DNA from 3 places in the Bacillus sp. T3 genome. Region 1 is predicted to be linked to each of the others. Evidence: riboswitches for the same ligand, from Rfam matches in the RefSeq annotation. Region 1 holds a riboswitch; each other region holds the start of a gene.
What was found. Region 1 has a riboswitch for thiamine pyrophosphate ahead of thiW (energy coupling factor transporter S component ThiW). Riboswitches for the same ligand answer to the same signal wherever they lie in the genome.
Positions count from the first base shown of each region.

Region 2: it holds a riboswitch for thiamine pyrophosphate, as region 1 does, so the genes downstream of both, RGF10_RS01625 (beta/alpha barrel domain-containing protein) here and thiW (energy coupling factor transporter S component ThiW) in region 1, are expected to answer to the same signal.
Region 3: it holds a riboswitch for thiamine pyrophosphate, as region 1 does, so the genes downstream of both, thiM (hydroxyethylthiazole kinase) here and thiW (energy coupling factor transporter S component ThiW) in region 1, are expected to answer to the same signal.

Region 1 is NZ_CP137761.1:3,039,035-3,043,998, forward strand. It holds gene RGF10_RS15610 (acetylornithine deacetylase) at 1-956, opposite strand, end outside; gene thiW (energy coupling factor transporter S component ThiW) at 981-1,499, opposite strand; TPP riboswitch at 1,600-1,710, opposite strand; gene RGF10_RS15620 (spore germination protein) at 1,933-3,543, shown strand; gene RGF10_RS15625 (Ger(x)C family spore germination protein) at 3,563-4,759, shown strand; gene RGF10_RS15630 (hypothetical protein) at 4,763-4,964, shown strand, end outside.
Region 2 is NZ_CP137761.1:292,630-297,593, reverse strand. It holds gene RGF10_RS01645 (thiazole synthase) at 1-323, opposite strand, end outside; gene thiS (sulfur carrier protein ThiS) at 320-547, opposite strand; gene thiO (glycine oxidase ThiO) at 565-1,674, opposite strand; gene RGF10_RS01630 (thiamine phosphate synthase) at 1,658-2,071, opposite strand; gene RGF10_RS01625 (beta/alpha barrel domain-containing protein) at 2,088-2,276, opposite strand; TPP riboswitch at 2,464-2,574, opposite strand; gene gerQ (spore coat protein GerQ) at 2,790-3,290, shown strand; one part of gene RGF10_RS01615 (IS3 family transposase) at 3,612-3,984, shown strand; one part of gene RGF10_RS01615 (IS3 family transposase) at 3,984-4,945, shown strand.
Region 3 is NZ_CP137761.1:915,657-920,620, reverse strand. It holds gene RGF10_RS04650 (hypothetical protein) at 1-224, opposite strand, end outside; gene thiE (thiamine phosphate synthase) at 425-1,078, opposite strand; partial or broken gene thiD (bifunctional hydroxymethylpyrimidine kinase/phosphomethylpyrimidine kinase) at 1,107-1,917, opposite strand; gene thiM (hydroxyethylthiazole kinase) at 1,932-2,741, opposite strand; TPP riboswitch at 3,004-3,113, opposite strand; gene RGF10_RS04630 (phosphocarrier protein HPr) at 3,223-3,489, opposite strand; gene tkt (transketolase) at 3,517-4,964, opposite strand, start outside.

The DNA.
Region 1 (4,964 bases):
AAGGTTGGCGGATTTTCCCTCAACCATGGGTCACTGGCAGCAACATTTAATAAATGCTTTTCAATTTCCTTCGTCACCTGTACATGATTTTCATTCGGATAATAGTGGACAGTAATCCATAAGCGACATTCATCCGCAACAAATGCAGCATGTCGCCCACCTTCGATTACTGCTGGATTGATCGTATTCGTTCCAGGTGAAAAGCCTGGATAGCTTTTCATGACTGCCCAATGTCGTTCCAAATCTTGAAGACCAGCGATCATTTTCATCATTTTTTCAATTGTATTCGCGGCGAAAAGTCCACCACCCGCATGAATCATATTTTTTCTTGTTGCATCGTGATGTGATTGCTTACTTTTAATCGTAATCCAACCGGTAATCACACCGCCCTGCCCTTGAATATGTAAATCACTAGTATCAACAACTAAAGCAAAATCAGCGGAATATCCTCTTTTACAGCATTGTAAGGTCCCAGCTTCACCAACCTCTTCACCGATAACGGATTGAAACACAAGATTCCCCGGAAGCTCAACACCCGCTTCACGTAATATTCGAATCGCAAATAATGCTCCAGCAAGACCTCCTTTCATGTCTGCTGCTCCACGGCCAATAACAACATCCTTCTTGATAACAGGTGTAAAAGGGTCAATCTCCCATCCTTCATCCGCGCTCACTTCTGCCACATCAATATGCCCATTAATAATGAGACTTTGACATTTATCTGGATCTGCTCCCTTTAACGTTCCAACGACATTTGGATCATTGGGGTAAACTTCCCACATATCAATGGAAAAACCAAGATCGTGTAAATATTGCGAGACAAATCTTTGTGCTTCAGCTGTATTTCTTGCAGGTGGTGCAGGTGTTTTAAAAGAAATTAACGTTTTCAATAGATCAAGTAACTCTTCTTTTCGTTGATCAACTTGATCTTGGATTTTCTGTAAATCATGCTTCATTAAACTCAACCCCTTGTTTTTTCATTACCCCCTATGTTGTGTCGCCGCTTCATTCATTTTTTTTGCCGTTCCCGGATTTTTCAAGAAAACCTTTAATAGTCCATACCCCATCGCAGCCCCGGCAAAGGAACTAAAAATAAACGCTGGTATGAGTCCAAATAAAGTAGCTTCTTTACCTAGTAATAATGTGGATATTGGATAACAAAGCATTGCACCAATAATTCCGGTCCCAATGACTTCTCCAAAAAAGGCCATTATCGGCTTTCGCGTTTTTTTATATAAATAGGCCGCTAAAAATGCTCCCACCATGCTTCCTGGAAAAGCAAAGATTGAACCAGTTCCCATTAGATTTCTAAAAATCGAGACTACTAATGCCTGTGCCACAGCATAATAGGGACCTAATAGAATAGCAGACAAAACATTAATAAAATGCTGTACTGGAAATACCTTTGATATTCCGATTGGAATAAAAAATGCGTGACTCGTCAATGTCCCAATCGCAATAAACATAGCAGTCACCGTCAGTTTTTGAGTTTTTCGCAAAAAAATAACCTCCCTGTTTTTCACACTGGGAGGTTTGACATCTTCCTTATTTTGGAGTCAAAAAAAGACTCCAGCAAATAGGAATCTGTTTAATGTATACCAAAAAATGAATACACTTCCCTACGCTGGTATTACCCAGATCAAGTTTAAGGGTCAAAGACTTTGGATCTTTATCTCAGCCGGCCATTCTCCGGCACCCCCAGTGTGGAATTATTTAATTATTATTACAATAACATAATTTTGACATCTTTCAAGCATTTTCTCTTAAACCATTGATGCATTGAAAAGTCTTAAAGCAACAATAATAACTAAATTATATCCAATTTAAGGTATGTAAATTGGGAAGCTTTTCATCCAAATCAATTATTTAGCATGAAAGGAGCAAAAATAGGGAAAATCTATAAATATAAATGTAATGGAAAGGAAAAGTAGCATGCGGACGTTTCGAAAGCTAATAAAAAGCTCAAAAAACAAACCTAATAACGAAAATTCCTCCTCCGATTCAAATCCGCTTGTTGCAAACGATGAGCTAACGGGGGACTTTGACTACGACCTCCATCAAATGAAAACAACCTTTCAAAAAAGTACGGATGTTGTGATCAGAGAATTCAAAATAGGAAAAGATAAAAGGTTGAAAGCGGCGCTAATCTATACCGATGGGTTAGCTGATATGACGATTATTAATCAATTTATTATGGAATCATTAATGGATGATGTTATGGAACTCCCACACTCACATGATAGTTTTAGCAATAGAACGATCGTCAAGTGGATGGAAAGCAATAATTTAAAAGTTGGGGATATTCGCGAGATCTTAGATCATCAATCCATTTATACGACTATTTTATTTGGCAATACCGTTATTTTGATTGAAGGCTTTAAAGGAGCAATATCTGCTTCCACAGCAGGATGGGAGGATCGAGGTGTAACCGAGCCTGCATCGCAAACGGTCGTCCGTGGGCCACGTGAAGGCTTTTCTGAAAACTTTCGGACCAATACCGCTTTAATACGCAGAAAAATCAATGATGCAAACCTATGTTGCGAACAAAAAATGATCGGCACTGTCACAAAGACAAATATCGCGGTTATGTATATTAAAGGCATTGTAAACGAAAAAATAGTCGAAGAGGTTCATCAACGCTTAGATCGAATTGATATTGATGGAATATTGGAAAGCGGATATATAGAGGAACTAATTCAGGATGAAACGTATACCCCTTTTCCTACCGTATATAACACCGAACGTCCTGATGTCGTTGCTGGTAACCTCCTAGAAGGCCGTGTTGCTATTATTGTTGATGGTACCCCTTTCGTTCTTGTCGTGCCATCCCTATTTATTCAAAGCTTTCAAGTTCCAGAGGATTATTATCAGCGTGCAGATATTGCAACCCTGCTTAGAATATTACGTATTTTGTGTTTTTTAATTGCCTTGGTTGGTCCATCCTTTTACATCGCTGTAACGACCTATCATCAGGAAATGCTCCCTACTCCATTGTTAATAAGTTTGGCAGCCCAACGTGAAGGAGTTCCTTTTCCAGCCTTTGTTGAGGCAATCATTATGGAGGTAACATTTGAAATCTTACGTGAAGCAGGGATACGGATGCCGAGAGCAGTTGGTCAAGCGGTTTCCATTGTCGGAGCATTGGTTCTAGGGCAAGCAGCAGTAGAGGCCGGAATTATCTCTGCGTCAATGGTTATCGTTGTTTCGATTACAGCCATCTCAAATTTTGTCTTTCCCTCCTACAACATGGCCATTTCTGTACGGATGTTGCGGTTTGTGATGATGGCTTTAGCGGCATCTTTTGGTCTTTATGGGATAACATTAGGTTTAATTGCTTTGTTACTTCATTTAAATAGTTTAAGATCCTTTGGTATTCCGTATATGGCTCCGTTTGGACCTTTTATTTTAGATGATCAGAAAGATACTTTAATTAGATTGCCTCAATGGAGAATGCTATCTCGTCCGAGATTAATTAATCAAAAGAATATGAAGCGTCAAGGTAATCCAGCAACAATAAAGGAAAAGCAGAACAAACATGACTGAACTACGAGGATGAAATCAAATGAAAAAGGTTTTTATTCTTTTGATGATGATTCTTTCCATACTTTTGAGTACGGGGTGCTGGAACCGCCGTGAATTAAACGAGATTGCTTTAGTCGTTGCGTTGTCAATCGACAAAAGTAAGGAGGGCTACGAGCTGACAGCCCAGGTTGTGGAGCCAAGCGAGATTGCCTCACAAAAAGGGGGGAGCGGGCGCACACCTGTTACTACCTATACGGAAAAGGGCGACTATCTATTTGAAGCCATCCGAAGAATGACGACCGTAACACCTCGTAAGCTTTATTTTTCACATTTACAAATGCTCGTTCTTGGCGAAGAAATTGCAAAGGAAGGCATCGCCGAGTCACTTGAGATATTTACACGAGATCCTGAATTTCGCAAAGATTTTTATATTGCCGTATCAAAGGATGTGAAAGCGAAGGATGTTCTTCAAAACTTAACATCGATAGAAAAAATTCCAGCGAACAAGCTCCATTCCTCGCTTGAAACATCGGAAAAGGCTTGGGCACCAACCGTTGCAATCCAAATGGATGAACTAATTAGTGATTTAACGAATGAAGGAAAAAATGCGGTCCTAACAGGAATATCAGTAACTGGGAAGGTAGATAAAGGCTCATCTCTGGGGAATGTAACAAGAATTGAACCATACGCACGCCTTAAATATAAAGGTGTTGCCGTCTTCAAAAGTGATAAATTAATCGGCTGGCTAAATGAAAAAGAAAGCAAAGGATATAACTATATTACTGATAATGTAACGAATACAGTTGGGGATATCCCCTGCCCAGGGAATAAAAATATTGTTCTCGAAATCATCCGTTCTAAATCAAAAGTAACTGGAAAAGTAGTAAATGGCCATCCAGAAATTCATGTAGAAATTTTCGGTGAGGCGAATGTTGGGGAGGTTGCCTGCAAAATTGATCTAACGAAACCAGAATCTATTAAAAAGCTAGAGGAATCTGTTGATAAAGTTAATTCTGAAATCTTAGCAACCTCTATCAATAAAGCCAAAGAATTAAAAGCTGATATTTTTGGGTTTGGAGAGGTAATACACCGTGCCGATCCAAAGGCTTGGAAAACGCTAAAGAATGATTGGAATCAACATTTTGTTGAGTTGAAAGTAACCACTCATTCCACATTTAAAATTAGACGAACAGGCGTTTCAAACCAATCATTTCTAAATAACATTAAAGGAGATTAATCAGTGATACCATCGGCGGGGATAGTTATTGTTGGGTTGCTAATGGCATGGATGGAACTGCCAAAGCTGTTTAAAGAACAGGCATACAAAGAAATCATTGTTTTTAGCTTATTGCTTGTATGCGGAGTAGGGTTATGTATATTAGTCATTTTGAGAATAGAATTACCCAATCCCCTTGACCTACTTCTTGTTATTTTTACACCAA
Region 2 (4,964 bases), 1.9 Mb from region 1:
AGCGACTTATCACAGCCAATGACCTCGACCTTGATCATGTCACACAGTCCTGATGCTTTTGCTAGTCTGGCGATTCGAACAGCTTCCTCCGCTGTTTTTGCCCCAGCCGTATTCGGTAATAGCTTATATTTCTGTAAATCTAGCATTTCGAGAAAATTAGGCTGCGAAGCTTCAAAAATATTCATTCTACGCACGGCAAAGGTCAGGATTTCTGCTTCTGATACCTCGACCGCTTCCTTCTGAATATCAAAGGATGGATATTTCCCTGTTCCTAGCAGCAATCTCGATTTAAACGTTTGGTTTCCAATTTTCAACATACTCAACCGCCTCCTACAAAATGGATGATTTCAATGACATCGCCCGCAACAACTGGGGTGATACGATAGTTTTCTTTTACAGCAATCTCTTTGTTTAACTCGACGACAACAATTCGATCTTCGAGCTGATAGAATGCTAGTAAATCCCAAACAGTCGTAACCTGTTCTGGCAGCTCGACAATCTTTCCATTTAACTGAACCTTTTTGATTAAATCCGTTTCATTCACCATTGAAGCCCATTCCCCCTTTATGCGTATACAGATTCGCTGCGTTCCAGCTTGAACGCCTCGACCCATTTTGGATTTACCTCTCGGCCTAGCAGTAAATCGCGGACCATCATTCCCGTAACCGGAGCAAGTAGGATACCGTTTCGAGAGTGACCTGTTGCAAAAATCAAGCCGTCATGGTCTGGATGCTTGCCGATAAATGGCAACGTATCAAAGGTCTGCGGACGCAATCCTGCCCAAAAATCATGCAAGCGCATATCGGTCACACCCGGCAGCATCAATTTAGCCTTGGTGATAAGCGCCTCAATTCCACCAATCGTACATTGCTCACTCCAGTCATTTGCTACCATTGTTGCCCCAATCACAAACGTGCCATCACGACGCGGTACAATATAGCTGCCATTATGAAAAATCGTCGCTTTAAGCGCCAGCTGATCACTCTTAACTGAGATAATCTCCCCCTTGATTGGGTAAAGCTGATGATCAAATCCAGCCTGCTTAAAGAATGGGCTGCTCCATACACCACTAGCGACGACGACATACTGTGTATGAAACTTTCCTCTTGTTGTGCTAATCTCGTAACCGGTGCCACAACGCTCGATCCCCTCGACCTTCGTATACTCATAGATTGAACCACCCAGAACTTGAACACTACGGCAAAATCCGCGCGCAACTGAATTAGGAATCAAATTAACATCATCCTGAATGTAGGCGGCCCCGATAATCGTTTCACTGACCTCTGGTATTGCTTTATGTACTTCGGCAGCATCAACCCAATCCACCGTTGGCAGTGAAAGAGCCCCACTGAGCGCTTGTTTTTCCAATTGAGAATAGGCTAATTTATAAATTCCGCCTTCTTTTACCTCAAAATCAAGCCCACAAAGCTCGTGAACCTCTTTCTCTAGACTTGCATAGGCCAGTTGGCTTTCTCGGGCAAACGGGTAGAAGAGCTCAAGATCATCCGCTTCAGAGTGAGCGCCAAGCATTCCGGCTGCTGCTCCGGTCGCCTTTCTGCCAATCCGATCAGCTTCAAATACAGCTACATCCATATTTTCCTTGGCAAGATGGTAGGCGATGGACGCTCCAATAATGCCACCACCAATTACCGCTACATCAAAACTTGTTTTCATCGCTAACTCTCCTTACTTTTTCAAATAAATGTCGTGCAGTATCGGCTGGAGCAATGCTTGAAAAAATGCCAGACATCATCGCCACACCCGCTGCACCTGCTTTCTGCATTAGCCCAACCCGCTCTGGTGTAATCCCGCCAATTCCATAAACCGGAATACAAAGCTTCTTGACCATCTCCTCCAGTAACGTTAAGCCATTGGCTGGTTTACCACGCTTACAATTCGTTTCAAAGCAGTGACCATAAACAACGTAATCTGCACCATCGATTTCTGCCTGTTTCGCTTCTTCAAACGAATGAACAGATCGTCCGACGGTTAAAAGTGGATACATATTTTTAACGAGCGCCACTGGAAGCCCATGACCTGGGAGCTGGACGTTTGGAATGTTAAACAGCAACGCCAAATCCAAACGGTCATTTAAGACGATTTTTTCCAGGTGTCACTCCGATTTCTATTAACCGGTCAAGCAGCTCACTTAGCTCAGACGCTGATTTTCCCTTTTCACGGATATGGACAAAATCAACATAGTCCTGTATTTGAACAATTATCTTCACAAGCTCGGTCACGGAATGCCGGTCATCCGTTACAGCAATACATTTCACCCCAACACCTCCCTATCTAAAAATTTCAAAAAATGACTTTGTTAAAGCACTGTTGATTTTTGAGAACTCTGTTGATTGGAGCACCTGGAGCGGAAAGCAACAGACAAATTTAAAAGCCAAAAAATAAAAAAACCACTCTCCCGATAGGAAAGTGGTTGATATCCGTTGCACGTCAAAGAAACACGCACAAAAGTATGCGCCACTTCCCTACGCAGGTCCGAACCTGTTCAGGTTTTGAGGGTTTAAAAGTAAACTACTTTATTCTCAGCCCTTATCAAGGGATCCCCTAGTGATTATGTAAAAAATAGTTATTAATAAAAACAAGCTAATTATAACACAAATCAAAATTGTGGCAATAATTAAATTAAAAAGTTAACCTTAATGGTTTAACACTGCCTTTCCATCCAGTCCAATGAAAAATAGTGGTTCAATCATAATTTTCCAACTGCCTCATATTATTTAATTAGTGATTTTGTTTTATTTTTAAAAATGGCTTTTTAGGAGGGAAATTAATTGAGTTATTCAAATCCTTACTTGGATTACAGAGTATATCCTCAAGGCTACTCACCATATGGCGGGGCAGGAGGTCAAATGACCGGGTACCCAACAAGCACACCAAGCTTTGGTGCCCAAGGCGCATTCCCACCGGCAACCAGTGGTGGTGTGCCACCTGTGCCACCAACCGGGTTTCAACAGCAACAGGTTCCCCAGGCGCCTGGTCCAGGTGGCCAGCTGCCAATAGAGGAATCGTATATTGAAAATATTTTACGATTGAATAAAGGAAAGCTTGCTACTGTGTATGCGACCTTTGAAAACAACACACAATGGAATGCCAAGATTTTCAAAGGAATTATTGAAGCTGCAGGGCGGGATCACCTCATCCTTTCTGACCCGCAAACCGGCCAGCGTATACTACTGCCAATGGTCTATCTCGACTATGTAACATTTGATGAGGAAATCGAATATGAATATCCATTCGGGGCAGGACCGTTAGTCAGCAACCCTCCTCGGTAAATAAGAAATGCGTAAGGCGCACAGCCTTAGGCGACAAGCACAAGACGAGCCAGCCGAAAGGTTGTTCTTTGACCTTTTGGATGGATGGCTTGTGACCTCGAGCCGATGGCGCCTGGAGCTGGACACCCATCAAAATTGAATGCTTTCTTTACTTTAAACAAAAGGATTATCTCCTTTTCAGCGACGACAAAATAGCAAACAAAAAAGACTCTGCTCGTTTGATTGAACTATACCCTGGATAACGGACACTGATAAAAAAGTGCCCCTATCCGGGGTTTTTTGTGTTTCAATAGATTTAATGAATATGGGCGGAGGATTATCATGAGTAAGAATATTTATAATGAATTCCAAATTAAAGAGCTTGAGAAGAATCCTAATGTTGTGAGCGTTTCTGAAAGGTCAATCTCGTATAGTCCGGAATTTAAGGTAAAAGCAGTTACGGATTACAAAAGTGGAAAAACACCATCACAAATCTTTATTGAACATGGCTTTGACCTCAACATGATCGGTAAAGATCAACCTAAACGTTGTCTTAGGCGTTGGAGGGATTCGTATAAAAGGTTTGGAGAGGATGGTTTCCTTACAGAACGCAGAGGCAAAGGGAGTACAGGACGCCCTTCTTCAAAGCATCTTTCCGTGGAAGAGAAATTACGAAAAGCTGAGGCAAGAATTAAATTCCTTGAGGCAGAGAATGACTTCCTAAAAAAGCTGGAAGAGTTAGAAAGGCAGGCGCTGAAGAAGAAACGATTTTAACGGCAGCTGAAAAGTTTTCTCTAATCGAGAAAACGTTAAGAATACATCAGTTAAAGAAAGCTGTTTCCTTCCTGTGTAAACTGGCAGGTGTAAGCCGTAGTGGCTACTATGATTGGTTGAAGGCTGCACCTTTACGTGCACAACGTGACGAGCAGGATGAATTGGATATAGAGTTAATCCAAGAAATTTTCATTAGCAAAAAGGAAAAAGTAGGTGCCCTCCAGATTAAAATGATTATGGAGAATGATTATACAGCCATAATGAATCACAAAAAAATTAGGCGTCTAATGGCAAAATATAATCTTGTAACCAAAGTAAGGAAGGCCAATCCCTATCGTAAGATGGCCAAGGCAACCCAGGAACATCGAACCTGCCCTAACCTTCTTAACCGAGAATTCAATCAGGAAGAACCAGGGAAAGTCCTGCTTACTGACATTACTTATCTCTATTTTGGAAAGGGTCAAAAAGCATATTTATCTTGCGTAAAGGATGGAGCTACAAGGGAAATTATTGCGTACCACTTGTCCACATCTTTAGAGATGGATATCGTCTATAAGACGTTAAAAAAGTTAAAAGTAGCTGTCAGCAATCATTTTCACCCAGAAGCCATGTTACATTCTGACCAAGGTGTCCACTATACGCATCCTCTATTCCAAAGCAAAGTGAAAAAGCTTGGCATAACTCAATCAATGTCCCGAAAGGGAAACTGTTGGGATAACGCACCAATGGAAAGCTTCTTTGGACATTTTAAGGATTTAGCAGAGTATAAATCCTTAGATAATTTAAAAGAGGTTAAGAGAGAAGTAGATCGAGTAATCGAAGAATATAACCATCACCGTTATCAATGGGGCTTAAATAAAATGACCCCGGTACAATACCTGGGCCACTTATTAGCTGCATAGGCGCTTTTTTAAACTGTCC
Region 3 (4,964 bases), 2.1 Mb from region 1:
ATACCAGTTGCTTGCTTTTTTTTGCGCTCTTTGACATCCATAATGATGCAAAGGATGAACCCAAATAACAATGCCGCTAAAACCCATGTCCGCTGTGTACCATCCTGTAACATCATGATGATAAAATACATATCCTCTATAGACTTATGAAGAAGGTAGTAATCAATCAAAAAAACACCACTAACCATGAGCACCAGAACAAAAATATAAGCCAAAGAAATCATTATCGACACACCCTAGAAGAGTAATTCCTTATTTTAAGAACAGTTTCAAACATAACTGTTTTCCATTAAACTTCTAACTAATTTTCGGTTATTATGTGTAATTTTGGAAATATGTATTCAATCATTACCAATTACTTCTTTCTAACCATTCCATAAAAAAAAGGATGAATTTCTGTAGAAATTCATCCTTCAACCTACTATTAAATAATGATTTGATTTCGTATTTCTTTCGCTGCCACCATAAACGACGGCGCATTACTTATCGCTGATATGACTGACACGCCGTCTGCCCCTGCCTCAATCACGGAGGCACAATTTTTATCATTGATTCCACCTATCCCAACAATCGGAATAGTGAAGCCTGCTTTTCGCAGATCCTGAATCAATGTATACCCAGCAGCCTCACGGGCATCCTCCTTTGTAGTGGTTGGAAATACTGGGCCTATCCCTAAATAATCGGCTCCTTGGGCGATTGCAAGTTCTGCCTCACGGGTACTATGTGCAGATACACCGAGGATTTTATTGCCGATACGCTGCCGAACACTTTCAACAGATTCATCATCCTGTCCAACATGGACACCGTCTGCATCTAGTAAAAGCGCCAAATCGACATCATCATTAACGAGAAACGGAACAGAAAATTCTCGACAAATTTGCTGGAGTTCTTTGGCCAACTCTAGTTTTTCCAAGCCTAAACGTGCTCCTGTGCCTTTTTCTCGAAATTGAAACAGCGTTACTCCGCCTGCTATCGCTTCCGCTAGCACTTCAGCAGGATTTTTATAACAGTTATTGCCTCCAACGATAAAATACACCTGCAGTAGCTTTCGAATCTTTTCCGAATTAATTCTTGTCACTTGTAATCAACAACTCCTTACAATATTCTTACCCGTTGACCTCAACTCTCCGCCCATATGCCCAATGGTTTGTTGGCCCATGACCTGAACCAATATGGAGGTCGTCTTCTATCGCTGCCTGAATAAATTGTTTTGCAATCGTCACAGCATCCTTAATATTTCTGCCTTGCGCTAATTGCGCTGTAATGGCTGCTGAAAATGTGCACCCTGTACCATGAGTATTTTTCGTCTGGATTCTTTTACTAGTAAAATAGGAAAATTCTTTTCCATCGTATAACAAATCAACGGCCTCGTCGGAGTCATCATCATGACCTCCCTTAAGTACCACATTCTTAGCTCCTAGCTCGACAAGCTTAATTGCCGCTTCTTTTTTCTGTTCAAGAGATTTGATACTCAATCCCGTAATCACTTCCGCCTCCAGGAATGTTTGGTGTAACAACCATCGCAAGTGGAAGCAGGTACTCTTTCAATGCGGTAATCGCTTCTGCTTGAAGTAAAGAAGCTCCTCCCTTTGCAATCATGACGGGATCGACTACTACATTCTTCCAGCCGTAGTAGCTAATTTTTTCAGAAACTGCCTTGATAATTTCGGCGTTAAAAAGCATTCCAGTTTTGAGGGCATCTGTCCCCATATCTTCACCAATCGCTTTAATTTGTTGTATGACAGCATCTGCTGTTAAGGGATAGACTCCGTGTACACCTAGTGTATTTTGAGCTGTTACGGCTGTAAGGGCAGACATCCCAAATACCCCCAACTCCTGAAAGGTTTTTAAATCGGCTTGTATTCCAGCGCCGCCACCGCTATCCGAGCCTGCAATTGTTAATGCTTTTCTGACCATATCCCACACCATCCTTAAGAAATTTTTTCAACTCGACCATATTGAATGACATCTTCTGCAGAGATCCTGTTTAATTGGTTTAAAAATTCAATTTGAAAGCTTCCTGGTCCAAGCTCCGCTGTTGTCAACGCAGCAAGCTCAGCAGCAATACCATAAACCGTTAATGCTGAAGCGCATGCTTCGGCTACGTTCTGTTCAACTGCAACAAAAGCAGCAATAACGGACGTTAATAGACAGCCCGTTCCAGTTACTTTCGTTAAAATGGAATGCCCGTTTCGAACGACAATCGTGTCAGTACCATTTGAAACAAAATCTTCCTTTCCCGTCGCGACGACAACTGTGTTTAGTTTTTTCGCTGTTGAAATGACTAAATCCAATACATCACCTTGTGATTCTCCGGCATCAACACCCTTGACAGTCCAATTTTCACCTGCGACATTGGCAATTTCAGCTGCATTTCCTCGAATTACGGCAAATTGAATATTTTCCAAAAGGCTTCGGGCGGTTTCTGTTCTGAATGGAGTCGCGCCTGCTCCGACTGGATCAAGCATGACAGGTACCATGTGCTCGTTTGCTGATTTACCAGCAAGGTGCATCGCCTCAACCGTTCTTTCATTTAGCGTTCCAATATTGATAACAAGGGCACTAGCGATTTTCGCCATGTCCGCAACTTCTTTTCGGCTATCAGCCATCACTGGCGAGGCTCCGAGTGCTAATAAGCCATTTGCCGTAAAATTAGTAACAACAACATTTGTAATATTGTGGATAAGCGGATTTTTTTCACGAACCCGCTGCAACAACATAGCAATTTTTTCATTATTCATATTCGATTTCCCCTTTTTTAAAAAATAGGTTTAGTAAAAGCGGATTAATTCCACCAAGTTGATTGGAGCGAAAGGTGCGAGACTCCTGCGGGAGCAGCGGGACAGGTGAGACCCCACAGGCGCTTTGCGCCGAGGAGGCTCACCGCCCGCCCCGCTGGGTCGCTGAGCACCTGGAGCGGAAATCAACAGACAAATTTAACCCAGCAAAAAAATAAAAGCCAGATCCCGATGGACCTGGCTTTTGTAAGTGAAAGAATGACGTATACGCTTTTCACTACTTTCCTACGCTGGTATCACCCAGATCAGGTCCAAAGGGTTTAAAAACACAAAGGTTTCTCTCTCAGCCCAATTCGGGCACCCCTAGTAGTTCCATATGATATTTTCTTACAAAAATATCATAGCTTTTAAAAGATAGACTGTAAAGAATTATCTGTCCATTCAAAAATTTTACCGTGTTGTTTCACTATTTACTGTATGAAATTTAAGCCCCTAGCTCATGTTCCTTAAAAATTTCATCGATTTTTGCCAACGCTTGAATTGCGTCTGCTCCTTGAGCGGTAATTTTGATCGTTGCTCCTTCAGGAATTCCGAGTGACATGACACCCATAATGGACTTTAAATTTACCGTTTTTTCTTTGTATTGAAGTGAAATTTCTGATTGATATGGAGCAATCGCACTGACTAGAATCGTTGCCGGCCGAGCATGTACACCAGCATGACTTGTGATTGTATAGTTTTTTTCTAACATTGATATTCCCCCTTATTTGAAAAATTATTATTTTACTAATTCACAAACTTTCGCCACTACATTATCTACTGTGAATCCAAATTCTTCGATTAGTTTGTTGCCTGGTGCAGATGCTCCGAAAGTATCGATGCCAAGAATACTTCCTTCAAAGCCAACATAACGATGCCAGCCAAATGAAGCACCCATTTCAATTGCCAAGCGTTTCGTAATACTACGAGGTAAAACAGATTCTTTGTAGTCTGCTGATTGCGCTTCGAAACGATCCCATGATGGCATGCTGACAACAGATACGAAAATGCCCTTTTCTTCAAGTGCTGCTTGTGCCTTAACAGCTAATTCAACTTCAGAGCCTGTTGCGATTAGAATCGCATCTGCGTTTTCTTTTTTCGCTGCAGAAAGCACGTAGGCTCCTTTAGAAACCTTTTCGTAAGTATCTTCTGCTGCACCCTCAAGCACTGCTAAATCCTGTCTTGATAAGACAAGCGCTGTTGGTGTATCTGTTGATTCAATTGCTAGTCTCCAAGCTGCTGTTGATTCATTTCCATCAGCAGGACGAATTACAGAAAGACCTGGCATAGTACGTAATGCTGCTAAATGCTCGATTGGCTCATGTGTTGGGCCGTCTTCTCCTACTGCAATACTGTCATGGGTCAGCACGTAAGTTACAGGTAATTTCATAAGTGCTGCTAAACGAATGGCTGGGCGAAGGTAATCAGAGAATACGAAGAAGGTTCCACCAAAGGTTTTTAATCCGCCATGAAGAGCAATCCCGTTCATTGTGGCACCCATCGCAAATTCACGAACACCGAACCAAATATTTTTTCCGCTATAATCGGATTTACCGAAATCAGCTTTATTTTTCATATACGTTTTATTGGAACAAGCAAGGTCAGCAGATCCACCAAAGAAGGCTGGAACAGCTTCCGCAATCGCATTAATCGCATCACTTGAAGATGTACGAGTAGCAACTTTCTTCCCTACCTCGTAAGTTGGTAATTGCTGTTCCCAGTTTTCAGGAAGCTTTCCTGCAATCGCCGCTTCTAGTTCACTTGCAAGCTCAGGGTAGGCTTGTTTATATTGCGAGAATAATTCATTCCAATCTGCTTCTACCTTTTCACCGGCAACTTTTACTGCTGCTTCGAAATGCGCATAGACATCCTGTGGAACATAGAAGCTTTCTTCGAATTCCCAGCCATATGCTTGCTTAGTTAATGCAGCTTCCTTCGCTCCTAGTGGAGAGCCGTGTGAATCTGATTTACCGCTTTTGTTTGGTGAACCAAAACCAATAGTAGTTTTAATTTCAATCAAGGTTGGACGTGTTGTATCGGCTTTTGCTTCCTCAATTGCTTTGGAAATTTCCGCAATGCTATTTCCATCTTCAACACGAAGAACCTGCCAGCCATATGCCTTATAACGCGCTTCTACGCTTTCAGAGAAGGCTAGGTTTAATTCTCCATCTAGTGAAATATCATTTG